Regions from separate parts of the Pseudomonas sp. MM227 genome, predicted to be linked through region 4. Evidence: predicted binding sites of a transcription regulator. Region 4 holds the regulator's gene; each other region holds the start of a gene.

Region 1 (5,795 bases), 2.3 Mb from region 4:
GCGGGGACTGGAAGAACATGCCGGTGGGTGCGCAGCTGGGCTATGTGACCGATGGCAAGATGAGCAACAGCGTGGTCGGCGAGTACGGCAAGCCGCGTCAGGCGTTCGACTGCCGTGTCGAGCAGCAGTTGCCCGCGACCCAGGTCAATGGCCGCTTGAGCGGTCAGGCGAAGAAGCTGCGCTGTGCGCACCTGGAAGACAACCTCAAGCGGGTGGAGACGCTGTATTACCTGGAGGATTACGGGTACTTTTTCCGCGCGGGTGTGGACCCGAACGCGTTCTTTCATGAAGAGCGGGTGTTGAAGGAAGTGGAGTGAGCGGGTTGGGTCGTGTTGCGGCCGGACGCGGCTTGCGCCGCTGCTACAGGGGATCGGTTTCCGTAGCAGCGGCGTAAGTCGCGTCAGGATGTGAGCGTGCTTTCTTAGACGCGGAAATGGCTGACCATCATCTGCAACTGGTTGCCCAGGCGTGCCAACTCGACGCTTGAGGCGGCCGTTTCTTCACTGGCGGCGGCCGTCTGCTCCGATACATCGCGCACGTTGATGATGCTGCGGCTGATTTCCTCGGCAACCGAGCTTTGCTGTTCGGCTGCAGCTGCAATCTGCTGGTTCATCGCCTGGATGCTGGACACCGTGCGGGTAATGTTCGCAAGCGAAGTGCCGGCGCGGCGTGTCAGCTCGACACTGCTGTCAGTCAGGCCACGGCTGCTCAACATCACACTGGCCACCTGTTGCGTGCCCATCTGCAGACCGGCCACCAGACCTTCGATTTCCTCGGTGGATTTCTGCGTACGCTGGGCCAGGCCGCGAACCTCATCGGCCACCACGGCAAAGCCACGTCCGGCCTCGCCTGCGCGGGCCGCCTCGATGGCTGCGTTGAGGGCCAGCAGGTTGGTCTGCTCGGCGACTGCCTTGATCACGTCCATGACGCTGCCGATCTTGTCGCTTTCCTTCTGCAGGGCGTTCATCGCTTCGGTGGAGCGACGGACTTCGTCGGCCAGTTTCTCGATCTGCGCGATGGCTTCGCCTACCACCTTGTCACCTTCACGCGCTTCGTCGTCAGCGGTGGTGGCGGCCACCGAGGCCTGTTCGGCGTTGCGCGCCACTTCCTGAACGGTCGCGGTCATCTCGTGCATGGCGGTGGCGACCTGATCGGTTTCGACTTTTTGGTTGTTGACCCCGGCACTGGTCTGTTCGGTGACGGCGGATAATTCTTCGGCAGCGCTGGCGATCTGGGTGACGCTGTCGCGGATGCCGCCGATCAGCTCGCGCAGGGTTGCGCCCATGCGCTGAATGCCTTGTTGCAGCACGCCCAGCTCGTCCTTGCGGGTGACTTGCAGGTTCTGACTCAGGTCGCCGCCGGCAATGCGCTCGACAACTTCCAGGGTCTGCTGCAGTGGGCGGGTGATCTGGCGGGTAATGATCCACGCGGCAAGGATCCCGAAGATCAGGGCCAGCAGCGCGGCGCCGATCTGATAGCTGCGCGCTTCGGCGCTTTCGGCATCGCGCCGCTGGATCTGGATCTTGTACAGCTCGTCGCTCAGGCGGACGATTTCAGCGCCTTCCACGGTCATCTCGGCACGCGCCGTAGCGATGTTGGCGATTGCCGCCTTGAAGCCGGCGACTGCAGTGCGGTAGTTACCCAGCGCGGCGTTGAGTTGCTGGAAGCGGGACTGCTCGGTGGGCAGGCGGGCGGACAGCTGCTGCAGCTCGGCCACGGCGCGGTCCATCTGGGCGAAGGCGGCCTGTTCGGATTTTTCATTGACGTTGCTGGTATAGGCGAGCACGTCGTAGCGCGTCTGCTGGATCAGTTCACGGACGCGGGTGATGGCCTGGAATTCGTCGAAGCGCAGGTCGCCGTCGGGCACTGCAAGCACTGCCTGATTGATCTGGTTGACCAGCTCGGTGGCAGCCGTCGCCGTGGCGGTCATGTTCTGCCGCGCGACATTGCTGGCCTTGTAGCCGTCGCGCATCTGGTTCAACGACTTCTGATACGCGTCGATCTGCTCGGACTGGGCCTTGAGGCGCTGCAGGTTCTCGGGGCTCTTGAAGCCGTCGATCAGTTTCTTCTGCTGGGTCTCGAAAGCGTCCAGTTGGGTCTGCACGGTTTGCGCAGACGCATCATCGCCGTTGGCCAGCATGTACTGCAGGCGCACGATGCGCAGCTTGGTCAGGCTGTTGTTCAGTTCGGAAATGTCGCTCATCCAGTTGCTGCGCTGGATCAGGCTGCTCAAGCTGGTCCAGCCGGTCAGCGCCAGCAGCGCGGTCAATACCAGCACCAGGCCAAAGCCCAGCGCAAGTTTTCGGGTAACGCTGATATTGCCGAACCAGCCGTTCATAAATGTGCTCCTGACAGTAAAGGATCAGACCTGGACGACCGTCGTTGTGGTTATGGGTGGTCGCCATGAAAAGGTCTTCTTGATCCCCCCATATCGGCACCTTGTCGCAGAGCTGAAACAAAAAATCGGATCACCGAGGCAAAAAAAAACGGCGCGATCGAGATCGCGCCGTCTGGCTGTTGCGGCCGTTGCATCAAGCGATCGGCTGCGAACTCCACTCACCGTTCACCAGGCGTTGCAGGCCCAACGGGTTGGCATTGCGCAGCGCTTCGGGCAGCAGCGCGTCCGGGTAGTTCTGGTAGCAGACCGGACGCAGGAAGCGGTCGATCGCCAGGGTGCCGACAGAGGTACCGCGCGCATCCGAGGTGGCTGGGTAAGGGCCGCCGTGGACCATGGCGTCGGACACTTCCACACCGGTCGGGTAACCGTTGACCAGAATGCGGCCGACTTTCTGTTCCAGCACCGGCACCAGCCATTGGTACTTGACCAGGTCGGTGGCCGGTTCGCCGATCAGGGTGGCGGTCAGCTGTCCGCGCAGCGATTGCAGCGCGGTCTTGAGCTCGGCATCGTCGGCGACTTCGATCACCACGGTGGCCGGGCCGAACACTTCTTCCTGCAGCAGTTCGTCGCCATTGAGCAGCAGGCTTACATCAGCCTTGAACAGCTGCGCCTGAGCCTGTTGGCCTTCCTGCGGGTTACCGGCCAGGTGCGTGATGCCTTCATGGGCCAGCAGGTGTTCGACACCTTTGCTGTAGCTGCGCAGACCACCGGCATTGAGCATGGTTTGCGGCGCCTGGGCAGCCATTTGCGTTTGCAGCTGCTCGAGGAAAGCGCTGAAGGCCGGCGAGCGAACGCCGATCACCAAGCCCGGGTTGGTGCAGAACTGGCCACCGCCCATCACCACGGACGCCGCCAGTTCCTTGGCCACGGTTTCGCCGCGGGTGGCCAAGGCGTCCGGCAGCAGGACGACCGGGTTGATACTGGACATTTCAGCGAACACCGGGATCGGCTGGGCACGCTCGGCGGCCATTTTGCACAGCGCATTGCCGCCGTTCAGCGAGCCGGTGAAGCCGACCGCTTGAATGGCCGGATGCTTGACCAGCGGCTCGCCGACGCCGGCACCGAAGATCATGTTGAACACGCCCTTGGGCATGCCGGTCTTTTCTGCAGCACGGATGATGGCGGTGCCGACCAGATCGGCTGTCGCCATGTGCCCGCTGTGGGCCTTGAATACAACCGGGCAACCCGAGGCCAGCGCGGCGGCGGTGTCGCCACCGGCCGTGGAGAACGCCAGGGGGAAGTTGCTGGCGCCGAACACGGCAACCGGGCCGACGCCGATGCGGTACTGGCGCAGGTCGACGCGCGGCAGCGGCTTGCGGTCGGGCAGGGCGAGGTCGATCCGGGCACCAAGGAAGTCTCCACGGCGCAGCACTTTGGCAAACAGGCGCATCTGGCCGCTGGTGCGACCGCGTTCGCCTTGGATGCGGCCGGCAGGCAGGGCGGTTTCCTGGCAGACGACTGCTACGAAATCATCACCCAGCGCATCGAGTTCGTCAGCGATGGCATCGAGGAATTCAGCGCGGCGAGCGGGGCTCAGCTGGCGATATTCCAGGAAAGCGTCGTCGGCGGCCTGGCAGGCGGCGTCGACTTCGGCATCGGTGGCTTGGTAGAAGCTATAAGGAAGCGCCTCGCCAGTGGTGGCGTCGACACTCTTGAGTTTGGGCTCGCCACTGGCGCTGCGGTTGCCGCCGATGAAGTTGTGACCGAGGATGTTAGGCATTGTTGTCTCCGTGTCCTGTGGGCGGGTTGTTAACAGACATCATACAACTTGAGCATATACCGGGCAAGTTGCCCCCCGAACCCCCTACTGTAGCCGCCTCGGCCGCAGATGTGGTGAATCAGGCAGACCGCGGTGAGCCCGGACGCGGCTTGCGCCGCTGCTACAGAGGCCTGTCGTGGTCGATTCGCAACCCCTGTAGCAGCGGCGCAAGCCGCGTCGGCGGTCTATGCGGTGAATCAGGCAGACCGCGGTAAGCCACATCGGCATTCGCGCCGAAAGAAAGCAAATAGCCAGCACGCAAGGTAGCGGCGAACAGGGCCTTGGAGGTAAGGTGAGCAATGGTGCATCAATGGCGATGACGCGCGTCGCCCCATGAAGAGAACGAGAGGCCATGCCGCCCATTCCCCTGCTGATCTGCGATGACTCGAACATGGCCCGCAAGCAGCTGCTGCGCGCCCTGCCAGCGGATTGGGACACCACCATCACCCAAGCGGTGAACGGCCGCCAGGCGCTCGAGGCGATTCGCGAGGGCAAGGGCGATGTCATGTTGCTCGACCTGACCATGCCCGACATGGACGGCTACCAGGTCTTGGCAGCACTGCGTGAGCACGGTTTGCGCTGCAAGGTCATCGTCGTCTCCGGCGACGTGCAGGATCAGGCTCTGCGCCGGGTACGCGAACTCGGTGCGCTGGCCTTCATCAAGAAGCCGGCCGAGCCCGACGAGTTGCGCCGAGTCCTGCTCCAGGCCGGCCTGCTGGAAAAGACTACCGGCGGCCCCTTGCGCGGCGGCAGCGACAGCACCATCCACATCGGCTTCATCGACGCTCTGCGCGAGGCCATCAACGTTGCCATGGGCCAGGCTGCTGCCATGCTGGCCAAGGTGCTCGGCGTGTTCATCCACTTGCCCGTACCCAACGTCAACCTGCTCGAAGCCAGCGAGTTGCACATGGTCCTGGCCGACGTGCAGAGTACACAGCCGATCACGGCAATCTGCCAAGGCTTCATCGGCGGCGGCATCGCCGGTGAAGCGATGCTGATCTTCCACGACTGCGACATCGCCGACCTGGCTCGACTGATGAACCGCAGTGCGCTGGACTACTCCGACCAGGAAATGCTTCTGGACCTCTCGTCGGTCATCATCGGCGCCTGCCTCAGCGGCCTGGCCCAGCAGTTGGACGTGATGTTCTCCCAGAGCCATCCGCACCTTCTCGGCGACCACGGCGCGATCGACGACCTGATCGAAGTCGGCAGGCACCGCTGGAAAAAGACCCTGACTGTCGAAATCAGCTACGCGCTGGAAGGCCACTGCATTCATTTCGACTTGCTGTTGCTGTTCACCGAAGACTCGGTGCAGTTGCTGCGCGACAAGCTCGACTACCTGATGAACTGAGCCATGAACAGACCTATCGAACTGGACGAATTTCACTGGCTCCTGGCGATCACGCAGAGCATCGACGTTGGCGTGGTGGTGCTCGACAGCGACTACCAGGTGCAGGTCTGGAACACCTTCATGGAAAACCGCTCCGGCGTGCAACCCAGGGACGCCATCGGCCAGGCCTTCTTCAGCCTGTTCCCGGAGATCGACCGCGAGTGGTTCCGCAAGAAGGTCAGCAGCGTGGTCACCCTCGGCACGCCGGCCTTCACCATCTGGGAACAACGCCCGTACCTGGTGCGCTT
Region 2 (5,795 bases), 1.6 Mb from region 4:
CTGCTTCAAACGGTTGGCCTGCTGGGAGAGCGCATCGCAATTTCGCAGGGTTTCGGTGAGGTTGGTCACGCCCTGCTGATTCAGCATGTTGATTTGACTGATATCCACATTCAGCGCCTCCACCACCGAAGTCTGCTCCTCGGTAGCGGCAGCAACGGATTGGTTCATGCCGTCGATCTCGCCGATTCGCTGGGTCACGATGGCCAGACGATCGCCGGCCTGGTTGGCCACCGTCATGCTTTGCTGACTGGAAGCCTGGCTGGTATTCATCGTCACCACCGCTTCGCGCGAACCCACCTGAAGCGCCGTGATCATCTTGTGAATCTCTTCGGCAGACTCCTGGGTGCGGTGCGCCAGGTTTCGCACCTCATCGGCCACGACTGCAAAACCACGGCCCGCTTCACCGGCCCGCGCCGCCTCGATGGCAGCGTTCAAGGCCAACAGATTGGTCTGTTGGGAAATACCCTTGATCACGTCGAGGATGTGGCCGATGTTGTCGGTGCCCGCGTTCAAGGTTTCAATCTGCTCGCACGACAGGCTGATTTTCTCGGATAACGTGCTTATTGCCTCGATGGTCTGCGTCATCACTTGGCGACCGTCGTCGGCCTGACCGCTGGCATCGCTGGCCTGACGCGACGCTTGCGCGGCGTTGCGGGCAATCTCTTGGGCGGCAGCACCCAGCTCGTTGATTGCAGCTGCAACGCTTTCGGTACGGGCGCTTTGCTCGTCGGAGCCTGCGATGGACTGGTTGGAAGAGTGCATGACCCGTTGGGCCAATGCATGCACTTCCCGGGTAGCCGACGACACCTCGCCGATGGAGGCATGGATACGCTCGACGAACTGGTTGAACGAGGTACCGAGTTCACCGAATTCATCACGGCTTTCAACGACCAGGCGACGCGTCAGATCGCCTTCGCCCTGCGCGATGTCACGCATTGCCCGGCCCATGGTCACCAATGGACGCATCAAGAACTTGATGAGCAAGGTCAGCAACAAGGCAATGGCGAGAACGGCAACGACCATGGCGATCACGGCCGACGTACGGAACTGGCGCAGTGGGGCGTAGGCTTTGTCCTTGTCGATCGACAGACCCACGTACCAATCCGCCGAAGGCAACCCTGTGACCGGCGTGAACGACAGCAGTCTCGCCTGACCATCGAGGGTGACCTCCTGCAGATTCTTCTCGATTCGCGGCGTGCTGCCGGGGTAGATGTCTTTCAGGTTTTTCATGACCTGATCCTTGTCCGGCGACACCAACACTTGACCGTCTGCGCTGACGAGAAACGCCTGGCCGATCCCGCCAAAATCCACCGAATTGATGATCTGCACCAACGTGTCGAGGCTCAAGTCGCCGCCGACTACGCCCATCAACTGACCTTGGCGTTTGACGGGCGCTGCCACCGTGACGACCAGGCCACCCACCGATGCCAGATAGGGCGGCGTCAGCATGACTTGATCCGCTGTCACTGCAGCTTTGTACCAGGGCCGCTGACGCGGATCGTACCCGTCAGGCATCTTGGTGTCGGGCCGCTGGATGAAGGTGCCGTCGGCCACACCCATGTAGGTGAATTGAAAGTTGGTCGTGATCACGGGCTGGTCCAGCAGGCCCGGGTAGTCCGCCTTATCGCCTTGATAGGCAATGTTCTGGCGCAGGTTTTCAATCACCAGAATCCGGCCGCTGAGCCAGTTCTTGACGCTGCTGGCGGTCAGCTCGCCCGACTGCTTGACCGATGCGCTGAGGTTCTGCTGGATGGCGCTGCGCTGCAGGTAGTCGTTGTAGAGCGTGAACAGTGCGAACGCCAGGATGACGATGCTGCACCCGGCGATCAGGATTTTATGGCTGAATTTCAAGTTCATGGACGCTAGAGGTTCCGGGGCATGAGGGGGCGAAAGCCAGGCGCCGTGCTGGGGATGCAGCAGCGCTGTCAGGCAGCAGGTCGGACTGGGGGCGAGCACCGGATGGCGGCAATCGAGTTGCGCCGACAACCGTCGTCTTCAGCGTTTCGGCTGCGCGCGCGCGAACATGAGAACTGATCGTGGTTTTCCGCCACATGGTCACCGGCCGAGGAGGGCGCACCGCGCAGTGCCTGACACACCGCGGCGGCTCATTCGCGGGCAGAGCCCGCTCCCACAGGAGCTGCGGCATCCCGTAGGAGCGGTCATTGGCCGCGGAGGGCGCACCGTATGGTACCTGACACACCGCGGTGCGCCCTTCGCGGCCACGGACCGCTCCTACGAACGGGGTTGCGTTCAGTGCGGACCGGTCACCGCCACCAACCCGCCGCGCAGATCGGCGCCGCTGGGCTTCTGGTAGACGCTCAGGCCAAACTCCGGCAGCACGGCCAGCAGGTAATCGAAGATATCGCCCTGAATCCGTTCGTACTCCGCCCACGCCGTGGTGCGGGTGAAGCAGTAGATTTCCAGCGGCACGCCCTCGGCGGTGGCTTCCATCTGACGGACCATGCAGGTCATGTTCGGCTGGATGTCCGGGTGGGCGTTGAGATACGCCAGAGCGTAGGCGCGGAAAGTCCCCAGGTTGGTCATGCGCCGCTGGTTGGCCGAGAGTTCCGCGACCTCGCCCTGCGCCGCGTTCCACGCCTTGAGTTCGGCCTGCTTGCTGCTGACGTAGCCGCTGAGCAGGCGAATCTGGGTCAGGCGCAACTGCTCCTGTTCGTCGAGAAAGCGTATGCCGCTGGCGTCGATGTGCAGGCTGCGCTTGATGCGCCGTCCGCCGGACTGCTGCATGCCGCGCCAGTTCTTGAACGACTCGCTCATCAGCCGCCAGGTGGGGATGGAGACGATGGTCTTGTCGAAATTCTGGATCTTCACGGTGTGCAGGGTGATGTCGACGACGTCGCCGTCGGCGCCCACCTGGGGCATCTCGATCCAGTCGCCGACGCGCAGCATGTCGTTGCTGGTCAACTGCACGCTGGCCACGAACGACAGCAGGGTGTCCTTGTAGACCAGCAGGATGACCGCCGACATGGCGCCCAGCCCGGACAGCAGCAACAGCGGCGAGCGGTCGATCAACGTGGCGACGATGATGATGGCACCGAAGATGTACAGGATCATCTTGGCCAGTTGCACGTAGCCCTTGATCGAGCGGGTGCGGGCGTGCTCGGTGCGCGCATAGATGTCGATCAGTGCATTGAGCAGGGCCCCCAGGGCCAGTACCAGGAACAGGATGGTGAAGCCCAGCGCGATGTTGCCGATGACGTGCTTGCTGTTGTCGCTCAGCACCGGGATCAAGCCCAGACTGAACTGCACCACCAGCGACGGCGTCATTTGCGCCAGGCGATGGAAGACCTTGTTGTGCAAAAAGTCGTTGAGCCAGTGCAGCGATGGCCGGCGACTGAGCAGCTTGACCGCGTGCAGGGTCAGGAAGCGCGCCAATCGGCCCAGGGCGAAGGCGGCGATCAGCAGCAGGAACAGCGACACACCGGCCTGCAGGACCGGCTGGTCGTCCAGGCCAGTGATGAAAGTGACGGTTTGGTGCCAGAGCGATTCGATGTTCATGGGGTGGCGTGCAGCTCCCGGATTGAAAAGGGGCGGGGATTAAAGCCCATCGAGTGGGGCAATCGCCACGCCTGGAAAGATTTGCACGCAATTTACCGACTTACGGGTAAAGAAATTCGGCTAATCGTGCGCAAACCGGTACCCTATGCAGTCGAATTTATGTACTCCGTCGAGGTAACACCCGTGTTTTCCCAATTCGCCCTGCATGAACGCCTGCTCAAAGCCGTCGCCGAGCTGAAATTTGTCGAGCCGACGCCGGTGCAGCTGGCCGCCATTCCCCTGGCATTGCAAGGGCGCGACCTGCGGGTGACGGCGCAAACCGGCAGCGGCAAGACTGCCGCATTCGTCCTGCCGATTCTCAACCGCCTGATGGGCCCGGCCAAGGTGCGCGTCGACATTCGCGTGGTGATCCTGTTGCCGACCCGCGAACTGGCCCAGCAAACCTTGAAGGAAGTAGAGCGCTTCAGCCAGTTCACTTTCATCAAGGCGGGCCTGATCACCGGCGGTGAAGACTTCAAGGTGCAGGCAGCCATGCTGCGCAAGGTACCGGATATCCTCATCGGCACCCCTGGGCGCCTGCTGGAACAGCTCAACGCCGGCAACCTGGACCTCAAGAAGGTCGAGGTGCTGGTGCTCGACGAAGCCGACCGCATGCTCGACATGGGCTTCTCCGAAGACGTGACGCGCCTGAGCGACGAGTGCGGCCAGCGTGAACAGACCCTGTTGTTCTCGGCCACCACCGGCGGTGCCGGGCTGCGCGACATGATCGGCAAGGTGTTGAAGGATCCCGAGCACTTGCTGATCAACAACGTCAGCCAACTGGCCGAGGGCACTCGCCAGCAGATCGTCACCGCCGACCACAACGTCCACAAAGAGCAGATCCTCAACTGGCTGCTGGCCAACGAGACGTACCAGAAGGCAATCGTCTTCACCAACACCCGGGCCATGGCCGACCGTATCTACGGGCGCCTGGTGGCGCAGGAATACAAGGCGTTCGTGCTGCACGGCGACAAGGACCAGAAGGACCGCAAGCTGGCCATCGATCGCCTCAAGCAGGGCGGCGTGAAAATCCTCGTGGCTACCGATGTGGCGGCCCGCGGCCTGGACGTCGACGGCCTGGACCTGGTGGTCAACTTCGACATGCCGCGCAGCGGCGATGACTACGTGCACCGCATCGGCCGGACTGGCCGCGCCGGCAACGAAGGCCTGGCGATCTCGCTGATCTGCCACGGTGACTGGAACTTGATGTCCAGCATCGAGCGCTACCTCAAGCAGACCTTCGAGCGCCGGGTGATCAAGGAAGTCAAAGGTACCTACGGCGGACCGAAAAAGGTCAAGGCGTCGGGCAAGGCGGTCGGCGTGAAGAAGAAAAAGACCGACAAGGACAAAAAGGGCGACAAGAAAAGCGTTGCCAAGGGCCCGACCAAGCGCAAGAGCGTCAACCGTCCCAAGTCCGATGCACCGGCGTTGGTAAGCCAGGACGGGCTGGCACCGCTCAAGCGTCGCAAGCCGGCTGTCAGCGAGTAAACTGCGCCAGGCAGGCTGGCTTCCCGGCGGAGGCCAGACCTGCCAAAACACCCCGCAAAGCTGTCTTCGCGCAACTCCCCCGCACCCACCCGGTCCCATACCTGGCAAGCCCTTTCACTCATGTGTTGGAGGTTCTTCCGGATGACCACTTACGACTGGCAGTTGATCGAGCGGCTGTTGCACGAAGTGCAGAACGGCGCCAATCAGGATTTCACCCCGCACCGCTATGCCCAGGACCACGCCGATGCAGCCACCGCTCAGGGTGACACGCCTGCTGCTGTCGACCAGTTGCAAACCCAGGCCCGCGACTATGAGAAGCTGTTGCTGGAGCGCGGGTTCATCGAGCAGCGTCCTGACAGCGAAGGTGGCACGGGCCGCAATTTCCAGTTGACGATGCGTGGCTCCAGCCTGCTGAGCCTGCTCGACAGCAGCATCCCCGATAACGATCACGGGCTGGAAGTGCTCGACGAGCAGGACGATGCGCTGGACCCGGCCACCTTCGATGAGCTGGCCAGTAAGCCGCAGATTGTCTGAGCCTTTGGCATGGATTGAAACCGTCTTGCTCTCTTCGCGGCCGCTGACCGCTCCTACGAGGGCGGAATGCGGTGTGCCGATGTAGGAGCGGTCAGCGGCCGCGAAAGCCTTGTGACGCGTGGCTTGTTACACTGGCAATTCCTCATTGCCTGAAGGCATCGTCATGTCGTGGTCAATTCGCCGATGAGCATCGAACGCCGTCAACCCGATGGATTCGC
Region 3 (5,795 bases), 2.2 Mb from region 4:
GGTCCAGCGGACGCGCATCGGGCTTCAGGGCACGGGTGAAGAAGGCGTTGAAGTTCTCGTAGGCACTCAGGTCTTCGACCTGGGCCAGCGACATGTCGACGTTGTAGCGCTCGGCGAACCAGCGGGTGAAGGCGTTCTTGAACCAGCGCGAGCGGCATTCGGCAACGCACCCGGCCAGGCGCGAGAGCAGGTGATGGGGCAGCAGGTACTGGCTGATGATGAACAGGCGATCTTTCATTGAGTGTCCTTAAACTTCGGTGGGGGTGTCGGGGTGGTTGCCCCATTCGCCCCAGGAACCGGCATAGCCCTTGACGCGTGGATAGCCCAGCGCCTTGGCCACGAGATAAGTGAAGCCAGAGCGGTGATGGGTCTGGCAGTGAGTGATGATTTCCTTGTCGGCGGTGATGCCCAGGCCGTCGAGCATCTGCGCGACGTCGCTGCGGATGCGCAGCTGGCGCGCCGGATCCATGGCGGCGGTCCACTCCAGGTTGATCGCACCGGGAATGTGCCCCGCCTTGGCTGCCAGCACTTTTTCGCCCGAGTATTCCAGCGGGCCGCGGGCATCCCAGATGGCCAGGTCGCTGGCGCCCAGGCGGCTTTGCAGGTACTCGCGGGTTGCGGTGGGCTCGTCGTGCAGGGTCAGCGACACCGGGCCGCCGGCGCTGGCTGGCGTGTCCTGGCTCAGCGGCAGGCCGGCGGCCTCCCAGGCCAGGATGCCGCCATCGAGGTAGTGATAGCGAGAATGGCCGATCACGTCGAGCAGCCAGATGAAGCGTCCGGCCCAGCCGCCGCCCTCGTCGTCGTAGACCACGTAGGTCGCCTGCGGGTGGTGCCCCAGCTCGCCGAACAGCTGCTCCAGCGCCGCCAGCCCGGGCAACAGCCCCGGTGCAGGCGGCTGACCCAATTGGGTACGCTTGGGATCGACGAAACGCGCCCCGCGGATGTGCCCGGATGCGTAGCGCGCGGCGCTGGTCAGGTCGACCACGATCAGGTTGGCGGCGTCGAGCCGAGTACTCAGCGCCTCGGGCTCGATCACCAGGGGCAGGCCAGCGAAGTCAGGCATTCGGGTCTCCAGACGAAACGGAACGACGATTGTAGCGCAAGCCTTACCGGCTGCGGTTGGTAAAGCTGTCCAGCGCGCGCTCGATGCACTGTGCGGTCTTGCCGAAGCCCTGCACACTGATCTCGGAAAACGGGCGTCCGCCCTGGTCGGCGACCAGCAACGTGTGCACGCGACCTTCGACCCCCAGCGAGCGCAGCAGCACGTGTTCACCGCGGAACAGCGCGCGCAGGGTCGCCGGCAGCAGCGCCTGGAGCTGTGCGCTGTTGGCGCTGCCCATGCGCAACTGCGTCGGTTGGGCGAGCAGCCGCTGCAACAGGCTGCTGTGCTCGATGCCCAGGCTCAGCGCGGCCGCCTCCTTGGGCAGCCCCGCGCTCTGGTGCACGCGCAGGCTGCCATGGCTGCGGTCGACCATCAGCAGCATGACCCGCTGCATGCCGCATGCCAGCAGTGCATCGCGCGCGCAGGTGGTCAGGTGCAAGGCATTGTTGAACGGCGTTGGCGTGGCCAGCAGCTGCGTGCACAGGTGCCGCCAGCCCGCCAGTGCCGCTTCGCTGGGTGCCGGCGCCGGTTCGCTGTCCTGCGTCGCGGGCGCGTGCTGCGGCGGCCACGGCAGGCTGCGCGCCGGGTGCCACAGGTCGGTAGCCCAGTGCACACGGGCGCTGTGCACCGCATGTTGATGAACCTGTTGCTGCACCTGCTCCAGCGGCACTTGCAGGTACAGGCAGCTCAGGTACTGCCAGCGCTGCAGGTGGGGGGTGAACCAGCCGTGCTGCGCCGCCAGGGCCAGACCATTGGCCATCAGGATGGTATTGGCCGGCTGGTTCAGCCAGCGGCGCAGCGCCGGCTCGTCGTCCAGTTGCTGTTGCTGACGCAGGCGGTGCTGGTTGTCGCGGGCGATGTGCAGCGCCTGCACCAGCGCCCGGCGTTCCCCAAGCAGCAGGCGATAGCCGTGCAGCACCCAGGCCGGCAAGCGCCATTTCTGCGCCAGTGCCTCGCAGAGCACCAGCAGCGGTACGCCGAACAGCGCCTGCTCGACCGTGGCCGCCGTTTCGCCCTCGGCAATGACCCGACGCTCCCATTCATCGAGCAGTTCGGGGTAGGTGGCAGCCAGTGGCCAGAGCGGCGACAGGAACAACAGGCTGCCCCAGTGGATCTCCTGCCACAGCCGCGCCAGCCGTGCCGCGAACAGGCCATTGGCCTGCTGGCTGGCATGCTGGCTGATCATCTGCAACTGACGCAGGGTCAGGGGCATCTGCTGCGGGTCGAGCGCGGGCAGGCGCATCAGCAACTCTTCGGCACGCGACAGGCCCAGCCGGTTCAGGGCCACTTCGAGGCTTTCCGCCGGTTCCGCCAGGCTGTTGCTGGCATGCCGGTTGGCTTCGCGCATCACGCTGAGCACCAGTGCCGGGCTGTGCTGCATCAGGTCAGCGATGTCGCGCAGCGAGCGGCGTCGGTCCTTGATCGCCGCGCGAACCTTGTCGTGGTAGAGCCTGGGGATCGGCAGGCGCACGCCATCGAGCAATGCGAGCCAGGTGTCGAGGGTTTGAGGCTTGGCGTTGGACACTATGCTTATCCTGATGCATGCCTGAATGCAGGCCGACTACACGAACGGACCAAACTGGCTTTTGAAAACCGCTGCCTATAGTCTGGCGCAGTTCTGCCGATAAGGAGAACAACAGATTCAACATCACCTTTTTCGTCCATGAACCCGACTTCTGAAGTGTTTTTTATCCATGGCTAAAATTATCGGCATCATTGTCGTGTTCGCCAGCGTGCTCGGCGGATACGTTCTTTCCCATGGTCAGTTGGCTGCCCTGGTGCAGCCCTTCGAGGTGCTGATCATCGGTGGCGCCGCACTGGGCGCGTTCCTGCAGGCCAACCCCGGCAGCACCACCATGATCGTGCTGAAGAAGTCGCTGAAGATGTTCAAGTCGCGCTTCAGTCATGCCTTCTATCTGGAAGTGCTGAGCCTGCTGTTCGAGATCCTCAACAAGAGCCGTCGCGAGGGCATGATGTCCATCGAGGCCGACATCGAGGACGTCGCCGCCAGCCCGATCTTCGCCAAGTACCCAGCCCTCCTCAAGGACGAGCAGATGATGGCCTTCATCTGCGATTACCTGCGCATCATGTCTTCGGGCAACATGGCCCCACACGAACTCGAAGGCTTGTTCGACATGGAGCTGCTGAGCATGAAGGAAGAGCTCGAGCACCCGTCCCACGCCGTGACCGGTATCGCCGATGCGTTGCCCGGTTTCGGTATCGTTGCGGCGGTGCTGGGTATCGTCGTGACCATGGCCTCGCTGGGTGATGGCGACAAGGCAGCGATCGGCGGCCACGTCGGCGCCGCCCTGGTCGGTACGTTCCTGGGTATCCTGGCGGCCTATGGTTTCTTCGGGCCCTTGGCGACCTGCCTGGCCCATGACGCCAAGGAAGAACTGAACGTCTACGAGGCCATCAAGGCGTCGCTGGTGGCTTCGGCCTCGGGCATGCCGCCGTCGCTGGCCGTGGAGTTCGGGCGCAAGGTGCTGTACCCGGCGCACCGGCCCAGCTTCGCCGAACTCGAACAAGCCGTACGCGGTCGCTGAGTCATGGAAAACAACCAGCCCATCATCGTCAAGCGGGTCAAGCGCTTTGGCGGCGGCCATCATGGCGGCGCCTGGAAGATCGCGTTCGCCGACTTCGCGACGGCGATGATGGCGTTCTTCCTGGTATTGTGGCTGTTGTCCGAAGCTACGCCTGAACAGAAGATCGCCATCGCTGGCTACTTCAAGGACCCGATCGGCTTCTCCGAAAGCGGTACGCCCTATGTCATCGACCTGGGCGGCTCGCCCCAGCTATCGCCCGAGAAGACGCTGAATCCGGACGTCGAGGTGTCGCCGCCCAAGCCCGAAACCTCGACCCAGGTCGCGGCCGAGCAGGCCGAGCAAGTGGCCCAGCAGGTTGAAAAGGAACGCCTCGAATTGTTGCTGCAGGAACTGCAGAACAAGGTCGACGAAAACCCCCAGCTGCAGAAATTCAAGGACCAGATCCTTTTCGAGATCACTCAGGACGGTTTGCGCATCCAGATAACCGACGCCGAGAATCGGCCGATGTTCGACCTGGGCAGTGCGCGGCTCAAACCCTATTTCGAGGACATCCTGCTGGCCATGGCGGACACCATCAAGGCGGTGCCGAACAAGATCAGCGTCAGCGGTCACACCGATGCCAAGCCCTACGCCGGCAGTGCGGCGGGCGGCTTCGGCAATTGGGAGCTGTCGTCCAACCGTGCCAATGCCGCGCGCCGCGCGCTGGTAGCCGGCAGCTACCCGGAAGACCAGATCGCGCGCGTGGTTGGCTATGGCTCGTCTTCGCTGTTCGACCGCAAGGATCCGCTGAACTCCATCAATCGCCGTATCGATATCGTGGTTCTGACCAAGAAGGCCCAGCGCGATATCGAAGGCGAGCAACCGGCCCTGGAAACTCCGGCCCCCGGCGCGCCTCCAGCTGCCAGTCCTCCTGGCGCGTCGATCGGTGATCCCGATGCGCCGGTGCAGCCGCGCGAGCTGCGCCAGCGGCTGAACCTCTTCGAGGACGGCTCGACGAAGATGGTCGAGCCGGGCAAACCCGCGCCCTGATGGGCCGCACCGCCTTCCCAGCCTTGCGGCCGAGCTAGAATCCACGCCCGATGCGTTCGCGCAGGCCCCTGTGGATATCGCGCGCGCACAGCTGCAGCGGCGTCTCGCGCTGACTGGCCGGCATGCGCAGGGCCGCCTCGCGGTGGTAGGCCTCGATGACGAAGTCCAATTGCTGCGTGCGCGTCAGGGTCGGCCAATGGGCCAGGTATTCGGGCAGCGCCTGGTCACCCATTCGATACACGCAGATGCGTCGGTCCCACGAGGTCGCCTCGCCGATGGAGAAGGGTATCCACCAACGCCGCGCGCTGCTGTGGGACATCATCAGGATCACGTGGGTGCAGTCACGGATGTGCGCGGTGATCGTCTCGGTGACATGCAGGGTGGTCAGCGATTCGAAGTCCATCACGTCCATGCGCACCTCGATCCCGGCCCTGCGCAGTTGCTTGCGGACCCGCAGCGCGTGTGGATGATCGGCATGCTGGTAGCCGATGAACACGCTCATCGCCGACTCCCGCCAGCAGTCGGTCGAACGAGGCGCAGGCAGGCAACGGGCAGGTCGAGCATGGAAAACCTTCATCGTGAGTGTTGAAGGTTGAAAGATTGTTCAATGCCGTTTAAGCGGCAAGGGATGTCATTCAAAAGAGACATTCCTTACCTAGGAAAGTAACTTCTCCTACGGCCAATTCCTCTAGCCGGCACCTGTGCAAAACCCTTGCGGCGCATGGACCAAGGCGTACAGGGCATCGGCAATACGCTCCACCTCAGCCGCACTCAGGATCAAGGGCGGCAGCAGGCGCAGGGTGGTGCCACGGGTCACGTTGATCAGCAGGGCATGCTCTTGCGCCGCCCGCTGCATCAGTTCGCGACAGGGCCGGTCCAGCTCCACGCCGATCATCAGGCCCACGCCGCGCACAGCCTTGACTCCGGGCAAGACGCCCACTTCGCTGCGCAAGCGTTCGAGCAGCGCCTGCCCCTGGCGCGCGGCGTTGTCCAGCAGCCCCTCGCGCTCGATGATGTCCAGCACCGTGCAGCCAACCCGGCAGGCCAGCGGGTTGCCGCCGAACGTGCTGCCATGGCTGCCGGGCGTGAACAGGCGGCCTACTGCCGCGCTGGCCAGG
Region 4 (5,795 bases):
TTCCTTCTTCAACTGCCGGGCCAGGTCGCGGACCAGCCGCGGGAAACGCCCGAAGACCTTCTTGATCGGCTGCATGCGCGTCTTCATGACGGCCGTCTGCAGGTCGGCCGTCACCACGTCGAGGTTCGAGACTGCCTTGGACATGGCTTCGTCGCTGCTGTTGGCGCCCAGGCGCACCAGGCGGTTACGCACCAGCACCAGCTCGCCGACCATGTTCATGATTTCGTCCAGGCGCGCGGTATCGACGCGTACGGTCGTCTCGGCTTCGCTGGCAACCGGTTTCTCGGCCACCGGTGCACGTGCAGGGGCTGCCTCGACCTTGCGCGGTGCCGCCACCGGCGCGGGCGCGGCCGGAGCCGGCTGCGTCTCGGGCAGGCTGGCGACATCGCTGAACTTGCCCTTGCCATGCAGTTGGTCGAGCAGTGATTCGAACTCGTCGTCGGTGATCTGGTCGCTCGTGGGAGCCTGCGCCTGGGCAGGCGGTGGCGTGACCGCATCGGCAGTGAACGTACCCTTGCCATGCAACTGGTCGAGCAGCGCCTCGAACTCGTCGTCGGTGATCTCGTCGCCAGACGCACCCACGGCAGCCTGCGTCGAAGCGGCTGGCGATGCCGCAGCCGGCGCCAGCGCATCGACCGCGAACTGACCCTTGCCGTGCAGCTGGTCGAGCAGCGACTCGAATTCGTCGTCGGTGATATCGTCGCTGGCCGCGCCGTGCTGTGCAGCAGCGGACGCGGTGGGCGCGGCGGCCTGCGCTTTGGCCGCGCTCAAGGAATCGAGCAATTGCTCGAACTCGCTGTCGGTGATGTCTTCGCCCGGCGTCGAGGCTGGCGCCGCAACGGGCACCGCCACGGACGGCGCAACGACCGCCGCAGCCGGTTCGGCCAGGCGCGCCAGGGCATCGAGCAACTGGGGGCTGGCCGGCGTGACCGGAGAGCGTTCACGCACCTCGGTGAACATGCCGTTGACCGCGTCCAGCGCTTCGAGAACGACATCCATTAGTTCGGCGTCGACCCGGCGCTCACCTTTGCGCAAGATGTCGAAGACGTTCTCGGCGATATGGCAGCACTCCACCAGCTCGTTGAGCTGGAGGAAGCCGGCGCCGCCTTTTACAGTGTGAAAACCGCGAAAAATTGCATTGAGCAAGTCGGCATCATCGGGACGGCTTTCCAGCTCGACCAGTTGTTCGGACAGTTGCTCGAGAATTTCGCCGGCCTCTACCAGGAAATCCTGAAGGATTTCTTCGTCGGCGCCGAAGCTCATGTGGATGCTCCCTGGAATACGTGATTAACGGTCAACACAGTCAGGCGCAGGCGATGGCCTAGAAGCCCAGACTGGACAGCAGATCGTCGACATCGTCCTGACCGGATACGACGTCTTCACGTTTATCGGCATGGATCTGCGGACCTTCACCCTTGGCGGGATGTTTTTCTTGATCTTTTTCGGCGCGGAGCTGTTCGTGATCATGCTGGATGCCGGCGAAGCGATCGACCTGGCTGGCCATCAGGACCAGTTTGAGCAGGTTGCTCTCCACTTCGGTGACCAGCGCGGTGACACGCTTGATGACCTGGCCGGTGAGGTCCTGATAATCCTGGGCCAGCACGATGTCGTTGAGGTGGCTGGCGACTTCGCGATTGCCCTGCTCGCTGCGGGTCAGGAAGCTGTCGACCCGGCGCGCCAGTTCGCGGAACTCGTCGGCGGCCACTTCGCGGCGCATGAAGCGCTGCCAGTCGGCGCTCAAGGCACTGGCTTCGGCACTCAGCGTATTGAGCACCGGGGTGCTCTGCTCGACCAGATCCATGGTGCGGTTGGCCGCGTTTTCGGTCAGGCGTACCACATACGACAGACGTTCGGTCGCATCGGTGATCTGCGAAACCTCTTCGGCCTGGGGGATGTTCGGATCGATCTGGAAACTGACGATTGCGCTGTGCAGCTCGCGCGTAAGCTTGCCCACTTCCTGATACAGGCCGCGATCGCGGGTCTGGTTCAGTTCGTGGATCAATTGCACCGCGTCGCCGAAACGGCCTTTTTCAAGGCTGTCGACCAGCTCCACTGCGTGTTTTTTCAGGGTCGACTCGAAGTCCCCCAACGTGCTTTGTTTGTGGTCCATTGCGCCCCCATTGCAGACTTCAGCTATTGACGCGCTCGAAAATCTTTTCGATTTTTTCTTTCAGCACTTGCGCAGTGAAAGGCTTGACCACATACCCGTTGACCCCGGCCTGGGCGGCTTCGATGATCTGCTCGCGCTTGGCCTCGGCGGTGACCATCAGCACCGGGAGGTGCTTGAGGCGATCGTCGGCGCGCACCTGGCGCAGCAGGTCGATGCCGGACATGCCAGGCATGTTCCAGTCGGTGACGAGAAAATCGAAGTTGCCGCTGTGCAACATCGGCAAGGCGGTGTTGCCATCATCGGCCTCGGCGGTGTTGGTGAAGCCCAGGTCACGCAGCAGGTTCTTGATGATGCGCCGCATCGTCGAGAAATCGTCGACGATGAGGATTTTCATGTTCTTGTCCAATTAGACCTCCAGCAGTCTTGAACACGCCCAGCCCCTGGACGTGCATAACAATCGAATTCGCCTGAGCCACTTGCCGCTGCAGATCGCCTACACGCGCTACGCCTGCAGGCCTCTTCGCGGGCAGAGCCCGCTCCCACAGTCTCGGCCTTTGTGGGAGCGGGCTCTGCCCGCGACAAAGCCCGCACCGGTCTTGCCGTTCCTTCAGCGTGCCCGCCATTCCCCCAGGCGCCCGCGAAGTCGCGCCGCGCACTGGCTGTGCAACTGGCTTACCCGCGACTCGCTGACACCCAGTACCTCGCCGATTTCCTTGAGGTTCAGCTCTTCGTCGTAATACAACGACAGGACCAGCTTCTCGCGCTCGGGCAGGTTGGCGATGGCCTCGGCCAGCGCGCCTTGAAAGCGTTCGTCCTCGAGATCCCGCGAGGGCTCCAGCGAACCGCTGGCGCCGTCTTCGTGCAGGCCCTCGTGCTCACCGTCCTGCAGCAGATCGTCGAAGCTGAACAAGCGGCTGCCCAAGGTATCGTTCAGGATCCCGTAGTAATCATCCAGACTCAGACTAAGTTCGGCAGCGATCTCGTGATCTTTAGCGTCGCGACCGGTTTTCGACTCGATTCGGCGAATGGCATCACTGACCATGCGGGTATTGCGGTGCACCGAACGCGGCGCCCAGTCGCCCTTGCGCACTTCGTCGAGCATGGCGCCGCGGATACGAATACCGGCGTAGGTCTCGAAACTGGCCCCCTTGCTCGAGTCGTACTTGGTCGAGACCTCCAGCAGACCGATCATGCCGGCCTGGATCAGGTCTTCCACCTGCACGCTGGCTGGCAGACGCGCCAGCAGGTGATAGGCGATACGCTTGACCAGCGGCGCGTATTGCTCGATCAGCTGATGCTGCTGCGAGTCGCGCGACGCCTTGCTGTACATACGGTATCCGCTGGCACTCATGATACGGGCCCTGCGCTGGTTTGCTGGACCAGGCGTTCGACGAAGAACTCCAGGTGGCCACGGGGGTTGGCCGGCAAAGGCCAGGTGTCTACTTTCTGCGCGATCGCCTTGAAGGCCAGCGAGCATTTGGAACGGGGGAACGCCTCGTACACGGCGCGCTGCTTCTGCACGGCCTTGCGCACCGACTCATCGTAGGGCACGGCGCCGACGTACTGCAGGGCAACGTCGAGGAAGCGATCGGTCACCTTGGTCAACTTGGCGAACAGATTGCGCCCTTCCTGGGGGCTCTGCGCCATGTTGGCCAGGACCCGGAAGCGGTTCATGCCGTAATCGCGGTTGAGCAGCTTGATCAAGGCGTAGGCATCGGTGATCGAGGTGGGCTCGTCGCATACCACCAGCAGGACTTCCTGGGCGGCGCGGACAAAGCTCACTACCGATTCGCCGATACCGGCGGCGGTGTCGATGATCAGTACGTCGAGGTTGTCGCCCACATCGCTGAAGGCCTGGATCAGGCCGGCATGCTGGGCCGGGCTCAACTGCACCATGCTCTGGGTACCCGAGGCTGCCGGCACGACACGGATGCCGCCGGGGCCCTGCAACATCACGTCGCGTAGTTCGCAGCGACCTTCGATCACATCGGCCAGGGTGCGCTTGGGGGTCAGGCCCAACAACACGTCGACGTTGGCCAGGCCAAGGTCGGCGTCCAGCAACATGACCCGGCGGCCGAGCTCGGCCAACGCCAGGGACAAGTTCACTGACACATTAGTCTTGCCGACGCCACCTTTGCCGCCGGTCACCGCGATCACCTGTACGGGATGCATGCTGCCCATGTTCGTTCTTTACCTTGTCTAGACCGAGGCCACACGAGTGGCTGCCAGTTCGATTGCTCGAGTGTTTCCTGGCAACCCTACGATGCAGGAAGAGTGTGCTTGCATAACGTTCTTCACCTCAGCCAACTCGCTTGTCGGGGCTGTGGTAGAGACCCGCGAACATATCGGCCATGGCCTCTTCGCTGGGCTCTTCTTGCATTTGCACGCTCACTGCGCGGCTGACCAACTGGTGCCGGCGCGGCAAATGCAAGTCATCGGGAATGCGCGGCCCATCGGTAAGATAGGCAATCGGCAGTTCCTGACTGATGGCCAGGCTCAGCACTTCGCCGAGACAGGCCGTTTCATCCAGTTTGGTCAGGATGCACCCGGCCAGACCGCAACGCTTGTAGCTATGGTACGCCGCGCTGAGCACCTGCTTCTGGCTGGTAGTAGCCAGCACGAGGTAATTGCGCGCATTGATCCCGCGTCCGGCCAGGCTTTCGAGCTGCATGCGCAGGGCCGGATCGCTGGCTTGCAGGCCAGCGGTGTCGATCAATACCACGCGCTTGCGCAGCAGGGGTTCCAGGGCTTGTACCAATGACTGGCCCGGATCGACCTGAGTCACCGATACATTGAGAATGCGGCCCAGGGTCTTGAGTTGTTCCTGGGCACCGATGCGAAAGCTGTCCATGCTCACCAGCGCCACGCTCTGGGAACCGTACTTGAGCACATAACGGGCCGCCAGCTTGGCCAGAGTGGTGGTCTTGCCCATGCCAGCCGGGCCGACCATGGCGATCACGCCACCTTCTTCGAGCGGTTCCACTTCCGGTGTACGGATCATACGCGCCAAGTGCGCCAGCAGCATCCGCCATGCCTGCCGAGGTTCGTTGATTTCGCTGGTCAGGCTGAGCAGCTCGCGAGCGATCGGGCCGGACAAGCCGATGCGCTGCAAACGACGCCACAGATTCGCCTGCGCCGGCTTGCAGCCTTGCAGCTGGGTCCAGGCCAGGGAGCCCAGCTGCACTTCCAGCAGTTGGCGCAAACCGTTGAGTTCGGAACGCATGGAATCGAAAAGACGTTGGTCGACGGCAGGCTGTGGCGCGGGGGCCACCTGCACACGCGGGGGCTCTTCGCGACGCGGCTCGACCAGCGGCTCGGCGGCGGTCAACGGCAGGCCGGCAACCAGCTGGCGGTTGGTAGCCGCATCGCTCTCGCCACGGGTGCTCAGCTCGGCCTGGGCCGAAACGATCCGCGATTGGGTCTTGCGCAGCTCTTCTTCCAACTCCAGGTTGGGCACGCGCGGCGCCAGGGCCGACAGCTTGTAGTCCAGCGCTGCGGTCAGCTCGACGCCGCCGGCGATGCGACGGTTGCCAATGATGGCAGCGTCGGCGCCCAGCTCATCGCGGACCAATTTCATGGCCTGACGCATGTCGGCGGCGAAAAATCGCTTCACTTGCATAACCCACTACCTCAGCCGTTGGGCCCTACTGTCGCAACGATGGTGACTTGCTTGTTATCAGGGATT

Evidence for each region. The regulator FliA, encoded in region 4, starts transcription of late flagellar genes. The targets are predictions, from matches to a motif close to CTAAAGTTTNNNNNNNNNNNGCCGNTAA.
Region 1: ONG87_RS02835 (methyl-accepting chemotaxis protein) is a predicted target of FliA. The motif match lies at 2,429-2,456, and genes of this name have one in related genera.
Region 2: ONG87_RS06265 (methyl-accepting chemotaxis protein) is a predicted target of FliA. The motif match lies at 2,001-2,028, and genes of this name have one in related genera.
Region 3: motA (flagellar motor stator protein MotA) is a predicted target of FliA. The motif match lies at 2,703-2,730, and genes of this name have one in related genera.

Annotation. Positions count from the first base shown of each region.
Region 1 covers NZ_OX352319.1:639,499-645,293, forward strand. The annotation lists gene ONG87_RS02830 (hypothetical protein) at 1-317, shown strand, start outside; gene ONG87_RS02835 (methyl-accepting chemotaxis protein) at 422-2,338, opposite strand; gene ONG87_RS02840 (aldehyde dehydrogenase (NADP(+))) at 2,532-4,118, opposite strand; gene ONG87_RS02845 (response regulator) at 4,510-5,508, shown strand; gene ONG87_RS02850 (diguanylate cyclase) at 5,512-5,795, shown strand, end outside.
Region 2 covers NZ_OX352319.1:1,368,476-1,374,270, forward strand. The annotation lists gene ONG87_RS06265 (methyl-accepting chemotaxis protein) at 1-1,857, opposite strand, end outside; gene ONG87_RS06270 (mechanosensitive ion channel family protein) at 2,251-3,516, opposite strand; gene ONG87_RS06275 (DEAD/DEAH box helicase) at 3,700-5,043, shown strand; gene ONG87_RS06280 (transcriptional regulator) at 5,185-5,577, shown strand; gene ONG87_RS06285 (DMT family transporter) at 5,761-5,795, shown strand, end outside.
Region 3 covers NZ_OX352319.1:461,706-467,500, forward strand. The annotation lists gene asd (archaetidylserine decarboxylase) at 1-238, opposite strand, end outside; gene ONG87_RS02065 (rhodanese-like domain-containing protein) at 248-1,063, opposite strand; gene ONG87_RS02070 (HDOD domain-containing protein) at 1,107-2,627, opposite strand; gene motA (flagellar motor stator protein MotA) at 2,797-3,648, shown strand; gene motB (flagellar motor protein MotB) at 3,652-4,677, shown strand; gene ONG87_RS02085 (toll/interleukin-1 receptor domain-containing protein) at 4,712-5,179, opposite strand; gene ONG87_RS02090 (aspartate aminotransferase family protein) at 5,366-5,795, opposite strand, start outside.
Region 4 covers NZ_OX352319.1:2,923,905-2,929,699, forward strand. The annotation lists gene ONG87_RS13205 (chemotaxis protein CheA) at 1-1,263, opposite strand, end outside; gene ONG87_RS13210 (protein phosphatase CheZ) at 1,322-2,110, opposite strand; gene ONG87_RS13215 (chemotaxis response regulator CheY) at 2,130-2,504, opposite strand; gene fliA (RNA polymerase sigma factor FliA) at 2,718-3,464, opposite strand; gene fleN (flagellar synthesis regulator FleN) at 3,458-4,291, opposite strand; gene flhF (flagellar biosynthesis protein FlhF) at 4,410-5,729, opposite strand; gene flhA (flagellar biosynthesis protein FlhA) at 5,741-5,795, opposite strand, start outside.